Regions from separate parts of the Sporomusa sphaeroides DSM 2875 genome, predicted to be linked through region 1. Evidence: riboswitches for the same ligand, from Rfam matches in the RefSeq annotation. Region 1 holds a riboswitch; each other region holds the start of a gene.
The links. Region 1 has a riboswitch for S-adenosylmethionine ahead of metK (methionine adenosyltransferase). Riboswitches for the same ligand answer to the same signal wherever they lie in the genome.

Region 1 (4,303 bases):
TCATAAACGCGGTACTGACAGCCTGGAAGTCATCAAAAAACGCCTGCATTGTGCCAGCGCCGAACTTGCTCAGGCGCATAACTATCATTATATTGTAGTAAATGATCAAGTGGCGGCAGCTGTGCAAAAAGTGGAAACAATCATTGCCGCTGAAAAGCATCGGGCAGAACGCAATACCGATTTAATTGATAGTCTTTGCCAGGCACGTTGTAACTAACGAAACTTGGCACAGTAAATAAATTAGGCAAGGGGATATGCTATGATTAATCCGTCTTTAGATACATTAGTGAAAAAGGTTGACAGCAAATATACACTGGTTGTCTTAGCTGCCAAACGGGCTCGGGAAATTATGGATGCCCAGCAGCCACTGGTGGAGTCTAAATCGAATAAGCCGGTGACAATTGCCCTGGAAGAGGTGGCTCAAGGTAAAATTACCTACGAACGCACCAAAACCGGCATTAAATAGGAGTCAGCAATGTCATCAGGCCAAACTATCGTTATCGGAGTTGCCGGCGGCATTGCCGCCTATAAAGCAGTTGAAATTGTCAGCCGGTTAAAGAAAGCCGGGTATACGGTCTATGTTATCATGACCAAAGCGGCTACAGAATTTGTCACACCGCTCACCTTTCGCGAAATTAGCGGCAACCCGGTGGTTGCCGACATGTGGGAAGAGCCCAAGACCTGGAATGTGCAGCATATTGCACTGGCCAGCCGCGCTGACCTATTCCTCATTGCGCCGGCAACAGCCAATATTATCGGCAAAATAGCAAACGGCATAGCCGATGACATGCTTACAACCACCGTCATGGCTACCAAAGCACCGGTAATTTTGGCTCCAGCCATGAATACCAATATGTATCTAAACCCAATTACCCAGCAAAACTTAAACAAACTGGCAGGACTTGGCTATCATATAGTAGAACCGGCCTCCGGCATGTTAGCCTGTGGTGTGGATGGCCCCGGCCGCTTGCCTGAACCGGCAGATATTGTAAAAAAAGTTAAATCCCTGCTGCAAGGCAACCGGGATTTAGCCGGAAAGCGGGTACTGGTTACGGCTGCCGGTACGCGTGAACCCATTGATCCGGTGAGATATATTGGCAACCATTCGAGTGGCAAAATGGGATATGCTCTTGCCGAAGCCGCCGCAGCACGCGGCGCAGAAGTTATTCTTGTTTCCGGTCCGTCAAGTCTTGCCTGTCCGGCGGGGATAACTGTCACAAAAGTGGAAACTGCCGCGCAAATGCGTGAAGCTGTGCTTGCGGAGTTTGATACTGTCGATGTTGTAATCAAAGCCGCCGCCGTGGCTGATTATCGGCCTGAGACGGCAGCAGACCAAAAAATAAAAAAAACCGGCAATACCCTAACCTTATCCATGATCAAAAATCCTGATATTTTGCGCGAATTAGGCGAGCGTAAAAAGCATCAGCTCTTAATCGGTTTTGCAGCCGAAACGCAAGAGCTTTTAAGTCATGCACAAGAGAAACTAATTAAGAAGAATCTTGATATGATTGTTGCCAATGATGTTACTTTACCGGGAGCCGGCTTTAATACAGACACAAATATTGTCAGAGTCATACATAAAAATGGCCAGATTGAAGAACTGCCGCAGCTTACTAAACGCCAGGTGGCTGAAATTCTGATTGACAAAATTTGTGTAATGTTGACAAATTATACTTGATTTTTTTTTGTATTTGGATTAAAATCTTTTTGTTGTTAAATTGCATATGCTATACTCATCAAGAGTTGGTGGAGGGACTGGCCCGATGAAACCGCGGCAACCATTTAGTAGTTTTACTAAAAACGGTGCCAATTCCGGCGGATAAACCGCAAGATGGGAGTGAGAACAATCACGCCTCCCTTGCTTGCGGAGGCTTTTCTTTTTTGCAATATAGAATTTAGGAGGGACAGCACTATGGTAAAACGTGTACTTTTTACATCTGAATCTGTAACCGAAGGCCATCCAGATAAGATTGCCGATCAAATTTCCGACAGTGTACTTGACGCAATTCTGGCTCATGACCCCAATGCCCGGGTAGCTTGTGAAACATTGGTTACCACCGGTATTGTGCATGTGGTAGGTGAAATCACGACCAACTGCTATGTAGATATTCCCAAAATTGTTCGTGAGACCATTAAAAGTATTGGTTATACCCGTGCTAAATATGGTTTTGACGGTGAAACCTGCGGTGTGTTAATTTCTATTGACGAACAGTCTGCCGATATTGCTTTAGGTGTTGATAAAGCGCTCGAAGCCAAGTTAGGCAATATGGATGCCATTGAAGCGATTGGTGCCGGTGACCAGGGTATGATGTTCGGTTATGCTACCAACGAGACTCCGGAATATATGCCATTGCCCATCGCCCTGGCTCATAAAACAGCCCGCCGCCTCTCTGAGATTCGTAAGAACGGCGAGCTGCCATATCTCCGTCCGGACGGAAAAACCCAGGTAACTGTTGAATATGAGGATGGTAAACCGTTACGCATTGATACTATCGTAATTTCAACCCAGCATAGCCCGGAAGTCGACAGAGAAACCATTGAAAAAGATCTTATCGCCAAAGTTATCATTCCGATGGTTCCCGGCGAACTGTTAGATGCGCAAACCAAATACTATATCAATCCTACCGGCCGGTTTGTTGTAGGCGGCCCGCAAGGTGACTCCGGACTGACAGGACGCAAAATTATCGTCGATACATACGGTGGCATGGCTCGCCACGGCGGTGGCGCTTTCTCCGGTAAAGATCCCACAAAAGTGGACCGTTCTGCTGCCTATGCTGCCCGCTATGTAGCCAAAAATGTCGTCGCAGCAGGCTTGGCCGATAAGTGCGAAATACAATTAGCATATGCCATCGGTATTGCCCGGCCGGTATCGGTCATGGTAGAAACCTTTGGTACCGCGAAAATTGACGAGAGCAAAATTGTCGAACTGATCAACAAGCACTTTGATTTAAGACCTGCCGGCATTATCAAGTCCCTGGATCTGAGACGCCCCATTTACCGTCAAACAGCGGCATACGGTCACTTTGGCCGCACTGACATAGATTTGCCCTGGGAGCGTACCGATAAAGCCGATATGCTTCGCAAAGAAGCCAATATATAAGAGTTAACCGTTCTTTGGTTTCAAGTAAAAAAGGGTAAGAATCTTAGACAGGGTAGTCAGCGGATAAATATTAATTAATTAGTGGCCAATGGTAATACTAATATTGCTGGAGACTCAATTCAGTAAAAAGGGGAGGTATTCCATTGGCCACACAGAAAAATACCACACAATCCGTTTACCGTGTTGGGGGCCTCAAAGGCGACCATTGCCGGGACCGTATTGAGCATACGTTGTCCCACCTTCATGGTGTTTCGTCCGTAAAAGTAGACTTAGCTTCTAAGCAAATTGCTGTCAGCCATGATGCATCGGTGACTTCTAGCGGATATATTGAAGAAACCTTACAATCACTCGGTTATTCAATTCAAGGTTGAGGAGTCTGACATATGAAGCTCCATTTTTCACCGCTGAAAAAGCGCCGGATTAAGCGTTTTTTTAAACGTTTGCCAATGGACACCGGGCTAGATTGGGAAATGGCCGCTCATGATCCCGAAAAACCGGTAGCAGGTATTTGACACTGAAAAGCGAATATAAATATATATGTTAGCTAACAAAGGGGACTGCATAGTCCCCTTCTCTTTATCCTTAAGAAAAGAAAGCCAGGTGTAGAAAAAATGGCAAACACCGCTCAAATTATTGTAAATATTCCTGCCCGCAGCATTACTAAGCCTTTTTCCTACATTATTCCAGCTCACTTACCTGAGATCACTATCGGCTGGCGTGTATTAGTTCCGTTCGGCAACAGGAAGGTAGAAGGGTTCGTTGTCGGTGTGGAACCCGAATGTACGGAAGGCTTAAAAGCCATCCTTGCTATACTTGATGATTACCCCTGGTTTGATGACAATATGTTGAAAACAGCCAAATGGATAAGCCAGTATTATCTCAGTTCACTGGCCGAAGCCATGCGTCTGTTCGTTCCCGGCCTGTCGGGAGTAAAAACGCAAAAAGCCTATCAGGCATCTGCCGCAATGGATTATGAAGCGGCAGCCATGCTGCTCGACAACAAGCCGGAGGAATACCGCCAGGCACTCACCTATATTTATGCTCATGGTCCGGTTAGTCTCAAAGATCTTGCCAAACTTCCCGGTAACATAGATGCTATGATAAAATTTTTTTTACAACATAAACTAATTATTCATGCAGATACTGTCAATACACGCGGCAAAGCCAGTACAACGACGATTATTAACTTGGCTGTCAGCAAGG
Region 2 (4,303 bases), 1.1 Mb from region 1:
TGGCAGTCGGTCTCAGGTGACCATTGCTAAGATGAGTTTGGCCGCCCAGGTTATTTATGACAGCAGTAAAAACATGATTGTCGAGGGCAAGGTGGCTATGGGCGCTCTGGGCAAAACGCCGGTATGTCCGCTTGCCATTCAAAAATTTTTCAGCCAGCAGGTAGTTGACGAAAGTTTTGCTGCCAACTTATCATTGCTGTTGGCCGAAACGGTAGATGAGATGATAACAGGCCGGGCTTCCCATCCCTACAAAAAGGCAGCCGTGAGGGGATTGGCTCATGACTTGACCGGGCTTTTGTTTGCCGCTTGTAACAGGAATTAATTTATTTTGTTAGGAGGGAACGGGATGGAAGACAAACCGGCGCGTAATTTCAAATATGTCGGCAGGTCAATACCCATCGAAGATGGAGCAGCCAAAGCAAGCGGGCGAATCCGGTATACCGGCGACATGGCTATCGACGGGATGCTGCATGCTCACCTGGTGTTCAGCCAGGTTCCGCATGGGCGGATTAAGAATATTGACATTTCCGAGGCCATGGCTGTGCCTGGCGTTGTAAAAATATATATGCGTGACAATGCGCCGCAAATCAGATTTAACTCGCAAGTATGGTTTGCCGGTCAGAATGCAGTTGAAGATCAGGAGCTATTCCCCGAGGTTGTTCGTTTTATTGGTGATACGGTAGCGGCGGTGGTTGCCGAAACCAAGGCGGCGGCCCTAACTGCTGCAAGTCTCATAAAGACTGACTATGAACTCTTGCCAATGGTTATTGATCCGGAGGATGCCCTCAGCGGCCAGGTTGCTGTCCATGACAGCGGCAACCCGTTTTTTACCATGGAAACCAGCTATGGCGATACGGCAGCTGCCATGGCGGCACCGGAAGGCATAGTAGTCGAAGACCGGGTAGAAACTCCTAAAATTCATCATGCAGCTATGGAAAATCACGTATGTATTGCCGCACCGGATCATCGAGGGAGAATAACGGTGCATAGTCCCTGCCAGATCGTATATTCTGTGCGGCTTATTGTGGCCAAAGTCCTGGGGCTGCCCTATCATAAAATCCGGGTTATCAAAACTCCCATCGGCGGATCTTTTGGCGGCAAGCAGGAAATAACCCTTGAGCCGTACTGCGCCTTCTTTGCCAAAGATTTGAACAGGCCGGTAAAGATAGAATTTGATCGGTTGGCCAGTATAATTGCCACCCGGACCAGAACCAAGACCATCGGTTATGTAAAAACCGTGGTAAGTCCTGAAGGCAAGATCATGGCGCGGGACATGAAGCATATTATCGATACAGGGGCCTATACTTCCAATGGCCGTGTCATTTGTTATGCGATGGGCAAAAAGCTGTCCAGGCTGTACCGTATTCCCAGCCAGCATTATCAGGCCATAGCCGTGCATACCAATACGGCCATAGCAGGAGCGGCGCGGGGCTATGGATCGCCGCAGGTGCAAACCATTGCCGAGATCAATCTGGATAATGTGGCCAGGCGTTTACAAATGGACCCTGTTGAATTTCGGCTGAAAAATCTGGTACACCCCTTTGACGCTGATCCGGGCGGCGGGCCTAATCTGGGCAATGCCAGGATTATCGATTGTGTGCACAAAGGCGCCGAGGCTTTTGGCTGGCGTGAGAAATGGAACAGGACTAAGCCTGAGGGGCGATGGCAGACCGGTGTAGGCATGGCTTGTGCCACTCATGGTAACGGCTATTACGGAGCCTACCAGGAATTTGGCACAATGACGATAAGAATGCTCGAAGACGGCAGTATTATGCTTAATGCCGGCTTGCACGACCTGGGCAATGGCACGGTAACCGCCATGAAACAGATTGTGGCCGAGGTGCTGGAGGTTGCGCTTGATATGATTGAGGCGCCTGAGGCTGACACTGATATTAGTCCCTATGATATCGGCTGCCAGGCCAGCCGGGTTATCCACGTTTGCGGCGCCAATGCCATGCAGGCTGCCGAGGAATTGCGCAGCCTGCTGATCCGGGAGTCGGCTAAAATATTTCAGTGCAGTGAGGAAGAGGTATTGCTTGAAAATGGCATGGTCTATACCAGCCGCGAACCGGAAAAGAAAATCGGCTATGGACAAATGGCGGCTGCTATTCAGCAAAAAAATCAGGTCGAGCTTATTTGTACCATTACCTATCGATCCCCGGCCAACCCCGGTTCATATGCTGTAAACTTCGTCGAAGTGGCTGTGGACACTTATACCGGTTTTGTCAAGGTGGTGGACGTTGTAGCCGTACATGATATTGGCCAGGCCATCAATACCGGTTTTGTAGAAGGGCAAATTCATGGGGGTGTGCAAATGGGACTGGGGCTGGCAATCAGCGAAGATATTGCTTATGACGCCCGGACAGGTGTTGCCGGTGGCGCTAGCTTTAGTAAGTACCATCTGGTTAATGCACCCGATATGCCGCCGGTCAGAGTCCTCTTAATTGAAGAGGGCGAAGAGCATGGACCATATGGAGCTAAAAGTGTGGGTGAACTTGCAACAATCCCCGTTACGGCGGCTACCGTAAACGCCATTAACCATGCGCTTGCCGCCAACTTCACAATTCTGCCGGTTACCCCGGATAAAATTATGGCAATGCTTACGGCCCGGCAGGCAAGTAACCGTACATTACTTCGGTAGTGTCAGGTTTTGGGGAGTGCGGATGAAAAACTGTAACATTGTACCCCGGATATACTTGACAAATGTATCCTGGGTTAGGTATCATATATACATCTACCAATAAATTAATATTGAACTCTTATCCAGAGAGGTCGAGGGACTGGCCCGATGACACCCGGCAACCGGCGCAATGCGCAGTGGTGCTAATTCCAGCAGGAATCAGTAGATATTCCTGGGAGATGAGAGGGGCTTTATGTATGCCGGTTTGCCCCCTCTTTGCAGAGGGGGTTTTTTATTAGCTCTTCTGCATGAAACCAATTAGGTCTAATCATTATAGTAGGAGGGAGGATATCATGGTTGTTACCTTTTTTCCGGGGTTTAGATGGCGGCCGCAACTTAAGCTGGCTCAAGTTACGACACCTGAGCAGCCGCTGGATTTAGTTCAGGGCGGTTGTTTAGAGCAGGTTACGGTAGCTTATGAAACCTACGGCCAGCTGTCAGAAGGACGCGACAATGTAATTTTGGTGGCGCATGCATTAACCGGTGACAGCCATCCTGCGGCGCATGACCAATATGATGAGCAGGGCTGGTGGGAACCCTTAATTGGCCCAGGCCGGCCGCTTGATACCACCCGGTTTTTTGTTATTTGTGCCAATGTGCTTGGCGGCTGCCAAGGGACTACCGGCCCGTCTTCGCTTGAGCCTGCCACCGGCAAGCCTTATGGCATGAGATTTCCGGAAATTACCGTCAAAGATATGGTCCGGGTCCAGAAACGGCTGCTGGATATATTAGGGATTGAGCACTTATCCCTGGTGGTGGGAGGCTCAATGGGCGGGATGCAGGCAGTGCAATGGGCGGTTGATTATCCTGGCTTTGTGGATGCAGCGATTGTCATTGCCGCACCCGGCTATTCCTCTCCACAGGCTATTGCTTACAACCGTGTAGGCCGCCAAGCCGTCACGCTTGACCCCGCGTGGCAAAATGGCGACTATTACGGCAGTCCGGGACCCAAGCAGGGTTTGGCTGCTGCCCGGGCCTTAGGGATGATTACCTATCAGAGCGAGTTGTCTATGTCATATAAGTTTGGCCGGCGGACGCGGGCCGGACAATTTGAAATTGAAAATTATCTTGATTATCAGGGCGAAGGCATGGTAAAAAGGTTTGATGCCAACTCGTATTTGTATTTGCTGCGAGCATTGGACCTCTTTGATATTGGTACCGGCTATTCTTCTTATGAAGCGGCTTTGGCAAGAATAGATGCCAGAATACTGGTAGTGGGAGTAAGTTCTGATATTTTATATCCGCCGCACCAGCAGGAAGAATTAGCGAAAGCCCTGCGGCAAGCAGGTGTATGCACCGACTTTGCCATCATTGACAGCCCGCATGGGCATGATGGATTTCTCATTGATTTTCATTTGCTCAGGCCCATACTGACCAATTTTATTAATAAAGTTCTGCCGGTTTCTGCCGTGGTACCTATTAGGCAGTGGATTAAGTTCAGAGCATCCAGCCTGGCTTATTTGGGGGCCAGGCTGGTGCCGGACGTTTCCGTGTAAGGCAGCAAGCCCGGCCAGTGTAAGACAGGGGCATTTCCTAAGCGATATTTATATACAAAATACATATAAAATGAGGGATGATTATGACATTGCCAGAAAATCTACGTTTTGATACCTTGGCCGTACA
Region 3 (4,303 bases), 1.1 Mb from region 1:
CAGTCATGCCGGGAGATTGCCAACAGAATTGGTGTTGATTTTAGAGTCCGGCATTATCAATCATAATTTAGATATAGAAATGAGTCAGAAAAAAATTTCTGACTCATTTCTATCTTACTGTTCCAGCGCCTGGGCCAAATCGGCAATAATGTCTTCCACATCTTCAATGCCGACAGACAAGCGCAAGAGACAGTCACTAATGCCTAAGCGCTCGCGAATGTCGGCCGGGATGTCGGCGTGGGTCTGGACTGCCGGGAAGGTGATCAGCGATTCGACGCCGCCTAAACTTTCGGCAAACTGGAGAACTTTTACCTTGCGCAGCACTTGGGCAGGCAGGCGGGGATGGTCTACGGTGAAAGACAGCATGCCGCCATAGCCAGAGGCCTGGGCGTCCTGGATTTCTTTACCGGGATGGTTGGCTAAGCCGGGGTAATAGACTTTGGTAACACTGGGATGGGTGGTAAGCCACTCGGCGACAGCCTGTGCGTTTTTTTCGTGCTGGCGTGACCGGATTGCCAGTGTCTTGATCCCCCGCAGTAAAAGCCAGCTGTCCTGCGGCCCAAGGATGGCGCCGGTAGCGTTTTGGATAAACCCGATTTTTTCACAGAGCGCGGGGTCACCGGCAACTACCAGACCGCAGACCACATCATTATGGCCTGACAGGTATTTGGTACCGCTATGGAAGACAATATCGGCGCCCAGAGTCAGCGGTTGCTGGAAATAGGGGGAGAGGAAGGTGTTATCCACAATGACGTGCACCGGTTGTGGGGTATGCTGACGGGCGATAGCCGTTATTGCCCGGATATCGGCAATTTTCATCAGCGGATTGGTGGGTGTTTCCAGTAAGATGGCTTTCGTGGCAGGCTGCAGTGCCTGGCGCACCTCTTCCAGGCTGCTGGTATCGACAAAAGTAACTGTCAGACCGAACTGGCTGAATATCTTGTCCATAATGCGATAGGTTCCGCCATAACAGTCTTCGGTAATAATCAGATGATCACCAGGCTGATACAGCATCAGTATTGCCGAAATGGCAGCCATGCCTGAAGCGAAGGCAAAGCCGGCATGCCCTTCCTCCAGGGCGGCTACGGCTTCTTCCGCCGCCTTGCGGGTAGGGTTCTGGGTACGGGAATAGTCATAGCCGGTGCTGCGGCCGAGTTCAGGGTGGCGGAAGGTGGTTGTCTGGTAGATGGGAGTGCTGATGGCACCGGTGGTTTTATCGGTGACAAGACCTGCGTGGACGGCTTTGGTGGCAAATTTCATAACATATCATCTCCTATTTTGTGTTTGCGGCAGGCAACAAAAAAACGACTCCACCGTAAGAAGAGTCGCCTGTATGCGCTGATAACTCATCTTCCGGATTGCTCCGCTGGATTTAGCACCTTGCATTGCTGCCGGTTGCCGGGTGTCATAGGGCCAGTCCCTCGACCACTCTCGATAAGTTTAATTATTTAATTTTATTGGATTTTATTTTTGCATACTTAATACAATTTGTCAATAGATATTTTTATGCTTTTTATCTCTTGCCTGCTTGATATTGACGCCGGTTGAAAAACCGGATATCATGATTTCAACAGGAGATAACTATTTTGGGAATACGGGGAGGCAGTAACAGTATGACTGATAAAAAAGATATACTGGCATTAATTGAAAAAGCTGAAACAACCCATGAGCTTACTAAAGATGAAATTGTTGCGCTGCTGATAGATACCGAATACGAAGCGGAATTTTTTGCTGCCGCCGACCGGGTGCGCCGAATGTATGTGGGCGACGAGGTACATTTGCGCGGTCTGATTGAGTTTTCCAACACCTGCAAACAAAACTGTCTGTATTGCGGTCTAAGGCGGGATAATAAAAAGGTAAACCGTTATCGTCTGGGACCGGAAACCATCCTTGATTTTGCAACCAAAGCCAAGTCATACGGCTATCGCACGGTTGTGCTGCAGTCAGGCGAAGATGAATGGTTTGATGTGGCTGCCATGGTTGATATTATCAAAAAAATCAAGGAACTTGGTTTGGCGATTACACTGAGTGTGGGTGAAAAACCCCGTGAGGTTTATCAAGCATACCGTGATGCCGGTGCCGACCGGTATTTGCTCAGAATTGAGACTACCGACAAAGCGTTGTATGAAAAACTCGATCCGGGCATGAGCTGGGATAACCGGGTAAAATGCTTGCAGGACATAAAAGAGCTGGGTTTTGAGCTGGGAACAGGCTCACTGGTCGGTATACCGGGGCAAACTATTGAATCGCTGGCCGATGATGTTTTGTTTTTCAAAAGCATGGATGCGGACATGATTGGTGTAGGTCCGTTTATTCCTAATCCGGACACGCCGTTAGCCAAAGAGGCGGGCGGTACTTTTGAATTAAGCACCAAGGTGATGGCTATGACCCGGCTGCTGTTACCGGATATTAATATTCCGGCGACAACCGCTATGGAGTCTTTGAACCCGCAGGGACGGGTACTGGCGCTGCAACGGGGGGCCAATGTAGTGATGCCCAATGTTACCGAGGGCGAATACCGGCAGCTGTATTTGCTCTACCCGGGGAAGATTTGTATCAACGACACGCCGGCTCATTGCCGTTCGTGTATTACCGGCAAAATTCAGGGTATTGGCCGCAAGGTAGCTGAAACGCACGGTTTCCGGGTAAAGCGGGCTTAGAAGGGAATGGGCGTATGAATAAACATATTTCTGAGGAAGTGCTTGCGCTGATTGAGCAAGCTGTGAGACATATTAATTTTGGTTCTGTTACCCTGGTACTCCAGGATTCACGGATTATTCAAATGGAGAAACTGGAAAAAATCCGGATAGGCGAACAGCCGCCGAAGGGCGCAGGTAAAACTGCAGCGGCTGCCACTGGGGTGCGGATGCGGATATTGCAATCAGTTGACGGCATGGAATATGGAAAAGTGGCTATGCAAATCCAGGCAGGACAGATTATGCAGGTGGAGAGAACCGAAAAATACCGGGTAGGAAAATTAACCGGCCTTCATGGCGACGGAATTTAAAGGAACATACGGCGATGAACTGCTTATAGTTCATCGCCGTATGTTTTTTGGGGGTTGTAATGTTAGTGTCACTTTTTTCGCCGGGAAAGGGGTGACGCTTTTCTTTTAGGCACTATATTCGTGCTCTTAATAAATACAAATGTACTTTATGTAAAAACGACAAAAACCGTGTTGACAATAAACATGTAAAGGTGTATAGTATATTTTGATTATAAAATATAGAATTTCCCCGGCATAGATACGCTCTGTGAGTTTCAGTGTACAGACTGAATGGGAGCTATAGTACGGGGGAAAAAGGGGTAGGAGAAAATATGCGAAAAAAAATGTTAGCAGTGGCTATGAGCACACTGATGATGGCTGGTGCGCTGGCCGGCTGCGGCGGCGGAGCCAAACAAGAGGCCGCAAATGAAATCAAGCTTGGCGGTAACTTCGAGTTAACCGGCGGTGTGGCCAACTATGGCAAACAAGCAGTAAACGGCATCCAACTAGCCATCAAAGAAGCTAATGCCTCCGGCGGTGTGTTAGGTAAACAAATAAAGTTAGTATTGGCAGACAATAAATCGGAAGCTGCCGAAGCAACCAATGCTCTTACCAAGCTTATTACCCAGGACAAAGTCGTAGCCGTGTTCGGACCTGCCACCAGTTCAAATACGATAGCCACAGTACAGGTATCCCAGGATAATAAAATTCCTATTATCACTCCTACCGGAACAAGTGAAAAGATTACTGTCGATAATGGCAAAACGCGTCCGTACGCCTTCCGTTCCTGCTTTATCGACCCGCTGCAAGGCACCATTATGGCGAACTTTGCCAGCAATACGCTGAAAGTAAAAACCGCAGTTATGTATATTGATAACAGTTCCGACTATTCCAAAGGACTGGCCAAATCCTTCGAAACCGTATTCACCCAAAATGGCGGTACCATCTTAGGGCAGGAAGCCTTTTTACAAAAGGATCAGGATTTCAAGTCAACGCTGACCAAAATTAAAGCACTTAATCCTGAGGTAGTATTTATTCCGGCATATTATGAAGAAGTGGGCAAAATTCTTAAGCAGGCACGGGAAATGGGCATGAACATGCCGTTCATTGGAACCGATGGCTGGGATGATGCCAAAGTAGTAGAAATTGCCGGTGCCGCTTCGCTGAACAATACCTATTTCAGCAGTCACTTTTCTTCCCAGGATACCGATCCTAATGTCGTGAAATTTATTGCTGCGTATAAGAAAGAATACAACCAGGAACCAAGTGTTTTCTCCGCTCTGGGCTATGATGCCGGTTTGCTGATGATTGACGCCA
Region 4 (4,303 bases), 600 kb from region 1:
AACGCTGACATCCCCTTTTATCTTGCCGATATCATGAAGCAGCGCGCATGTTAGCAGTAATTCTTGGTCAACATCCTTTTCCTTAGCGGCAAGTTCCCCGGCTGTGTAGGCTACATTCAAAGCATGCCGCTGGTCAGGTAGGTTCATCTGCCAAAAGAAGGCGGCTGCCGCCGGGTCTAAATACCGCTCCACAAACTGCCTGTCTGTTTCGCTAATCCGGGCAGTGACCGCCGCTACAACCTGTTTTATCCGTTTACTCAATATATATCAATTCCTCATAGCCCCGGGTGCGAACCACTGCTTCCGCCACCGCCCGCGGCTCGGCAGCAAGCGCCAGTTCTGCCCGGCGTCTTTGCCGCCGGCATTGGTTAGCCGCTTCAATGGCCTGCGCCAGCTTACCTTCCGTCCAGGCAATATATACATCTTTACCCTGCACGCTGACGCCAATCCCCTGGCGCTCCAGGGCTAATAGCATCCGTTCTATTCCCATGGCGAAACCTGTCGCCGGGTTGGCAACCCCCAGTGAAGCCAGCATCGTATCATAACGCCCGCCCCCGCACAGCGGGAAGCCCAGTCCCGGCGTATAGCCCTCAAATACCATGCCGGTATAGTAATCAAAGTCACGAATTATGCCAAGGTCAAAATTAACATACTGATCGACACCATAGCCTGCAAGCAGCTTGTGAATATCGGCCAGGTTATCCAGCGCCGCCCGGCTGAGGTCATTGCTGACCAACCGGTAGGCTCTGCTTAACATATCCTCCCGTCCATGCAAAAGCGGAATTTGCTTAAGCAGTTCTTGCGCTGCCTGCTTAAGTCCGCTCTGTGAAAGCAGTTCGCCAAGCCCAACCAAATCGCGGGTAACCATGGCGGATTTGATCTGTTGCTGGCGCTCGGGGCTTAACTGGCTTTCCGCCATCAGGCCGTTAATAAAATCCACCTGGCCTAAGCCGATTTGAAAATTGGTCAGCCCGGCTTCCAGCATAGCTTCTACCGCCAGGGCCACAACTTCGGCATCGGCTGCCGGACCGGGCGCACCTAACAGTTCCACCCCGGCCTGATAAAACTCGCATTGTCTGCCGGCCTGCGCCTGCTCATGGCGAAAGACATTGGTAAGATAAAACAACCTGAGCGGCAGCGGCATTTCCTTCAGTCTGGTCGCCGCCACTCGGGCAATCGGGGTTGTCATATCCGGTCTAAGCGCCAGAATCCGGTTGTTTTTATCAAAAAATTTAAATACATGCTGCTGAATGTTGCTGCCTGTACCAACTGCCAGTGTCTCCATATATTCAAAGGTCGGTGTCACTATTTCGTCATAGCCCCAGCAGGAAAAAACTTGAGCCAGCGCCCCCTCGACAATCCGTTTCTGCTTGGCTTCCCGGGGCAGCAAGTCCCGCGTCCCATACGGAATTTGCGGCACAAAATTTTTATTCATATTAACACTCCATTCTACTCGGCACTATTTTTCCTCCAGATGGGCCAACACTGCTTTATAACCGTCTGCTCCATAATAGAGGCAGCGCTTAACCCGGCTGATGGTTGCGGTACTGGCACCGGTAGCGGCAACAATATCGTCATAAATGACGCCTGCCTTTAACAGCCGCGCCACTTCCAGCCGCTGCGCCATCGCCTTAAGTTCACCGATTGTGCATACATCCTCAAAAAACTGGTAACACTCTTCCTCGCTGCTAAGCGATAAAATCCCCCGGAACAGCTGGTCGATAAGTGCATCTTTCAATTTGGGATTTGCGGTCATACTATTACGCCTCCTGTAAATACTTGCTTACACTATCTATTCGCTACACACCTGTTTTTTCCTTCTTTATCACTTTCTATCTTTATTGAATTAAAACTTTTTACTATTTTACTCATTTTTACTAATTTAATTATATTTTTATTGACAGACATACCTATCGGTGCTAATATAAATTTCATAAATTCATATTGTTCATCAAGAGCTGGCTGAGGGAATGGCCCGATGACGCTGCGGCAACCATCGCAATTTGCGAACGGTGCCAATTCCACAGGATACTTTCCTGGCAGATGAAGAACTGGACAACAAGCCATTTCGGACTGCCGAAATGGCTTTCACTATTTTTACGGAAGGAGGCTGACCTGCTTTTTTAGCCAAAACATTGTCTTACCTTGGTGCCATTAGTAAAGTAACTACTATTAGGAGGAATATGTCATGAAAAAGATTACCTTATTATTGCTTGCCGCTTTATTGGCGTTCTCCACTCTCCTTGCCGGGTGCGGCGGCAAAGAAACGCCTGCCCCTTCAGCAACTGAGAAAAAGACTATCAAAGTAGGCGCAACCCCTCTGCCCCATGCTGAAATTCTTGCTGTCATCAAACCCATTCTGGAAAAAGAAGGCATCAATCTGGTTGTGGTAGAAATGAGCGATTATGTCCGTCCTAACATGGCTGTTGCGGAAAAAGAGCTTGATGCTAACTTCTTCCAGCACATTCCCTACCTGACCAAGTTCAGCGCTGAGCGCAAACTGGATCTAACCTATACTGCTGCCGTACATATCGAACCTATGGGGATTTATTCTAAAAAAGTTAAAAACCTGAATGACCTGCAAAACGGCGCAGAAATTGGCATCCCGAACGATCCCACCAATGGCGGCCGCGCTTTGGCACTCTTGGAGAAGGCCGGCATTATTAAGCTCAAAGACGGCGCAGGCGTTACCGCTACCATCAGCGACATTACCGCCAACCCCAAAAATGTAAAAGTCCGCGAACTGGAAGCTGCCCAATTGCCGCGTTCCCTGGATGACCTGACCTTAGCTGTCATTAACACCAACTACGCGCTGGAAGCTAAGCTGGTTCCCGGTAAAGACGCCTTGTTTATTGAACAAAAAGACTCCCCTTATGTGAATATCCTTACCGTCCGCAAAGGCGATGAAAACCGCCCGGAAATCCAAAAATTAACCAAAGCCTTAACTTCCGAAGAAGTTAAGAAATTTATCAATGAAAAGTACCAAGGTGCTATTGTACCGGCATTTTAATGAAGTAAAAAATGAGTCTGGGGAAATCCCCGGACTCATTTTTTGATTAACGGTTAACTATCCCGTACATAAAAATATCGGCAATGCTGTTGGCCGTACTATCAATAGAATCCTGCTCTCCGCCAACAAACCCCTGAAACACCATCATCACAATAACACTGAACAAACCATGGGCGGCTTTGTGCACATCACAATGGCGGATAGTACCTTGATCAATTCCTTCCTGTAAGATCCGCTGCAATATCCCGATAGTGTGAACAAACCTTTCCCGGTATTTTTCCCGCTCCGCCTCGGTAAAGCTTGACGGTTCCTCACGGCCTAACCCGCGCATCTCATGCATAAGCACCCGCCACAAGTCCGCATTTTGCACATAAAACTCCAGAAAAACCCGAATGGCTTTCTTGGTTTTATCCAGCGCCGGTTCGGCAAGAGCGGCAATGGTATCAAGCTCAGCCTCAAAACCGGCACTGCGTTCCTTAATCAAGGTATAAAAAAGTTGTTCCTTATTAACAAAATAGTTATATACTGTGCCTTTACCGGTATCGGCTAAGGCAATAATCTCATCAACCGTGGCGCGATGATAGCCTTTGCGGGAAAAAACAGTATAGGCAGCATCAAGTATTTGCCGGCGTTTCATAAGTTTCCTCCTGTCCTTACCAAGCCAGTTTGGAAAGGATCAAAACCACCATGCCGATAGCCATGGCTAATTTGAAAATCAATCCCAATGCCTGACCAATCATGATACTCTTGGCAACCCGCCCCGCTTTCTCCCGGTTGCCGGTAGCGGCATACTCCGCCAGGTAACCGGCGACAAATGAGCCGGTGATGGCCCCCGCAATCGAGCCAAGTCCCGGCATAATGCCTGTGCCGGCAATACCGCCGGCAATGCCGCCAACGAAGGCAAACCCGATAGCCATACGGGATGCATTTTCTTTGGTGGCCCCCAGCGCTCCTGCTATAAATTCAGCCAGTTCGCCCAGCAATAATGCGCCCAAAAGCAGCAAGAGCGCGGTACTGCTCATATGCACAAAGCCTTCTGTATAGCCATACCCCAGCGCCGTAAAAAATATGAGCCAGTTGCCAGGCAAGCCAATTGCCGTCATACCAATACCAACAGCGATGATCGCTATAACCAGTAGATTAATGGCTATTAACCCTGCATCCAAACCATGCACTCCTTTGCGAGCGGGTTGCCAGCGATCTGCCTAATACGCGTGGCAATCTCCCTCTTAGCTTATTTGCGGTTAAACGCCCGGTGGGCTATATCTTTGCGGTACTGCATTCCCGCAAATT

Region 2: linked by a shared signal. The riboswitch ahead of metX (homoserine O-acetyltransferase MetX) and the one ahead of metK (methionine adenosyltransferase) in region 1 are both predicted to bind S-adenosylmethionine.
Region 3: linked by a shared signal. The riboswitch ahead of SPSPH_RS05010 (trans-sulfuration enzyme family protein) and the one ahead of metK (methionine adenosyltransferase) in region 1 are both predicted to bind S-adenosylmethionine.
Region 4: linked by a shared signal. The riboswitch ahead of SPSPH_RS13685 (MetQ/NlpA family ABC transporter substrate-binding protein) and the one ahead of metK (methionine adenosyltransferase) in region 1 are both predicted to bind S-adenosylmethionine.

The regions. Positions count from the first base shown of each region.
Region 1 is NZ_CP146991.1:2,304,406-2,308,708, reverse strand. It holds gene gmk (guanylate kinase) at 1-217, shown strand, start outside; gene rpoZ (DNA-directed RNA polymerase subunit omega) at 260-466, shown strand; gene coaBC (bifunctional phosphopantothenoylcysteine decarboxylase/phosphopantothenate--cysteine ligase CoaBC) at 476-1,678, shown strand; SAM riboswitch class I at 1,731-1,838, shown strand; gene metK (methionine adenosyltransferase) at 1,913-3,100, shown strand; gene SPSPH_RS10780 (heavy-metal-associated domain-containing protein) at 3,244-3,471, shown strand; gene SPSPH_RS10775 (hypothetical protein) at 3,484-3,612, shown strand; gene priA (primosomal protein N') at 3,712-4,303, shown strand, end outside.
Region 2 is NZ_CP146991.1:1,191,242-1,195,544, forward strand. It holds gene SPSPH_RS05160 (FAD binding domain-containing protein) at 1-322, shown strand, start outside; gene SPSPH_RS05165 (xanthine dehydrogenase family protein molybdopterin-binding subunit) at 347-2,641, shown strand; SAM riboswitch class I at 2,757-2,866, shown strand; gene metX (homoserine O-acetyltransferase MetX) at 2,974-4,176, shown strand; gene SPSPH_RS05175 (homocysteine synthase) at 4,260-4,303, shown strand, end outside.
Region 3 is NZ_CP146991.1:1,156,815-1,161,117, forward strand. It holds gene SPSPH_RS05005 (TIGR04100 family radical SAM protein) at 1-66, shown strand, start outside; gene SPSPH_RS05010 (trans-sulfuration enzyme family protein) at 115-1,260, opposite strand; SAM riboswitch class I at 1,344-1,441, opposite strand; gene hydE ([FeFe] hydrogenase H-cluster radical SAM maturase HydE) at 1,614-2,660, shown strand; gene SPSPH_RS05020 (YezD family protein) at 2,675-3,007, shown strand; gene SPSPH_RS05025 (ABC transporter substrate-binding protein) at 3,319-4,303, shown strand, end outside.
Region 4 is NZ_CP146991.1:2,905,710-2,910,012, forward strand. It holds gene SPSPH_RS13670 (HDOD domain-containing protein) at 1-261, opposite strand, end outside; gene hisZ (ATP phosphoribosyltransferase regulatory subunit) at 254-1,435, opposite strand; gene SPSPH_RS13680 (YerC/YecD family TrpR-related protein) at 1,460-1,756, opposite strand; SAM riboswitch class I at 1,946-2,050, shown strand; gene SPSPH_RS13685 (MetQ/NlpA family ABC transporter substrate-binding protein) at 2,189-3,010, shown strand; gene SPSPH_RS13690 (TetR/AcrR family transcriptional regulator) at 3,057-3,647, opposite strand; gene SPSPH_RS13695 (DUF456 domain-containing protein) at 3,664-4,176, opposite strand; gene purD (phosphoribosylamine--glycine ligase) at 4,245-4,303, opposite strand, start outside.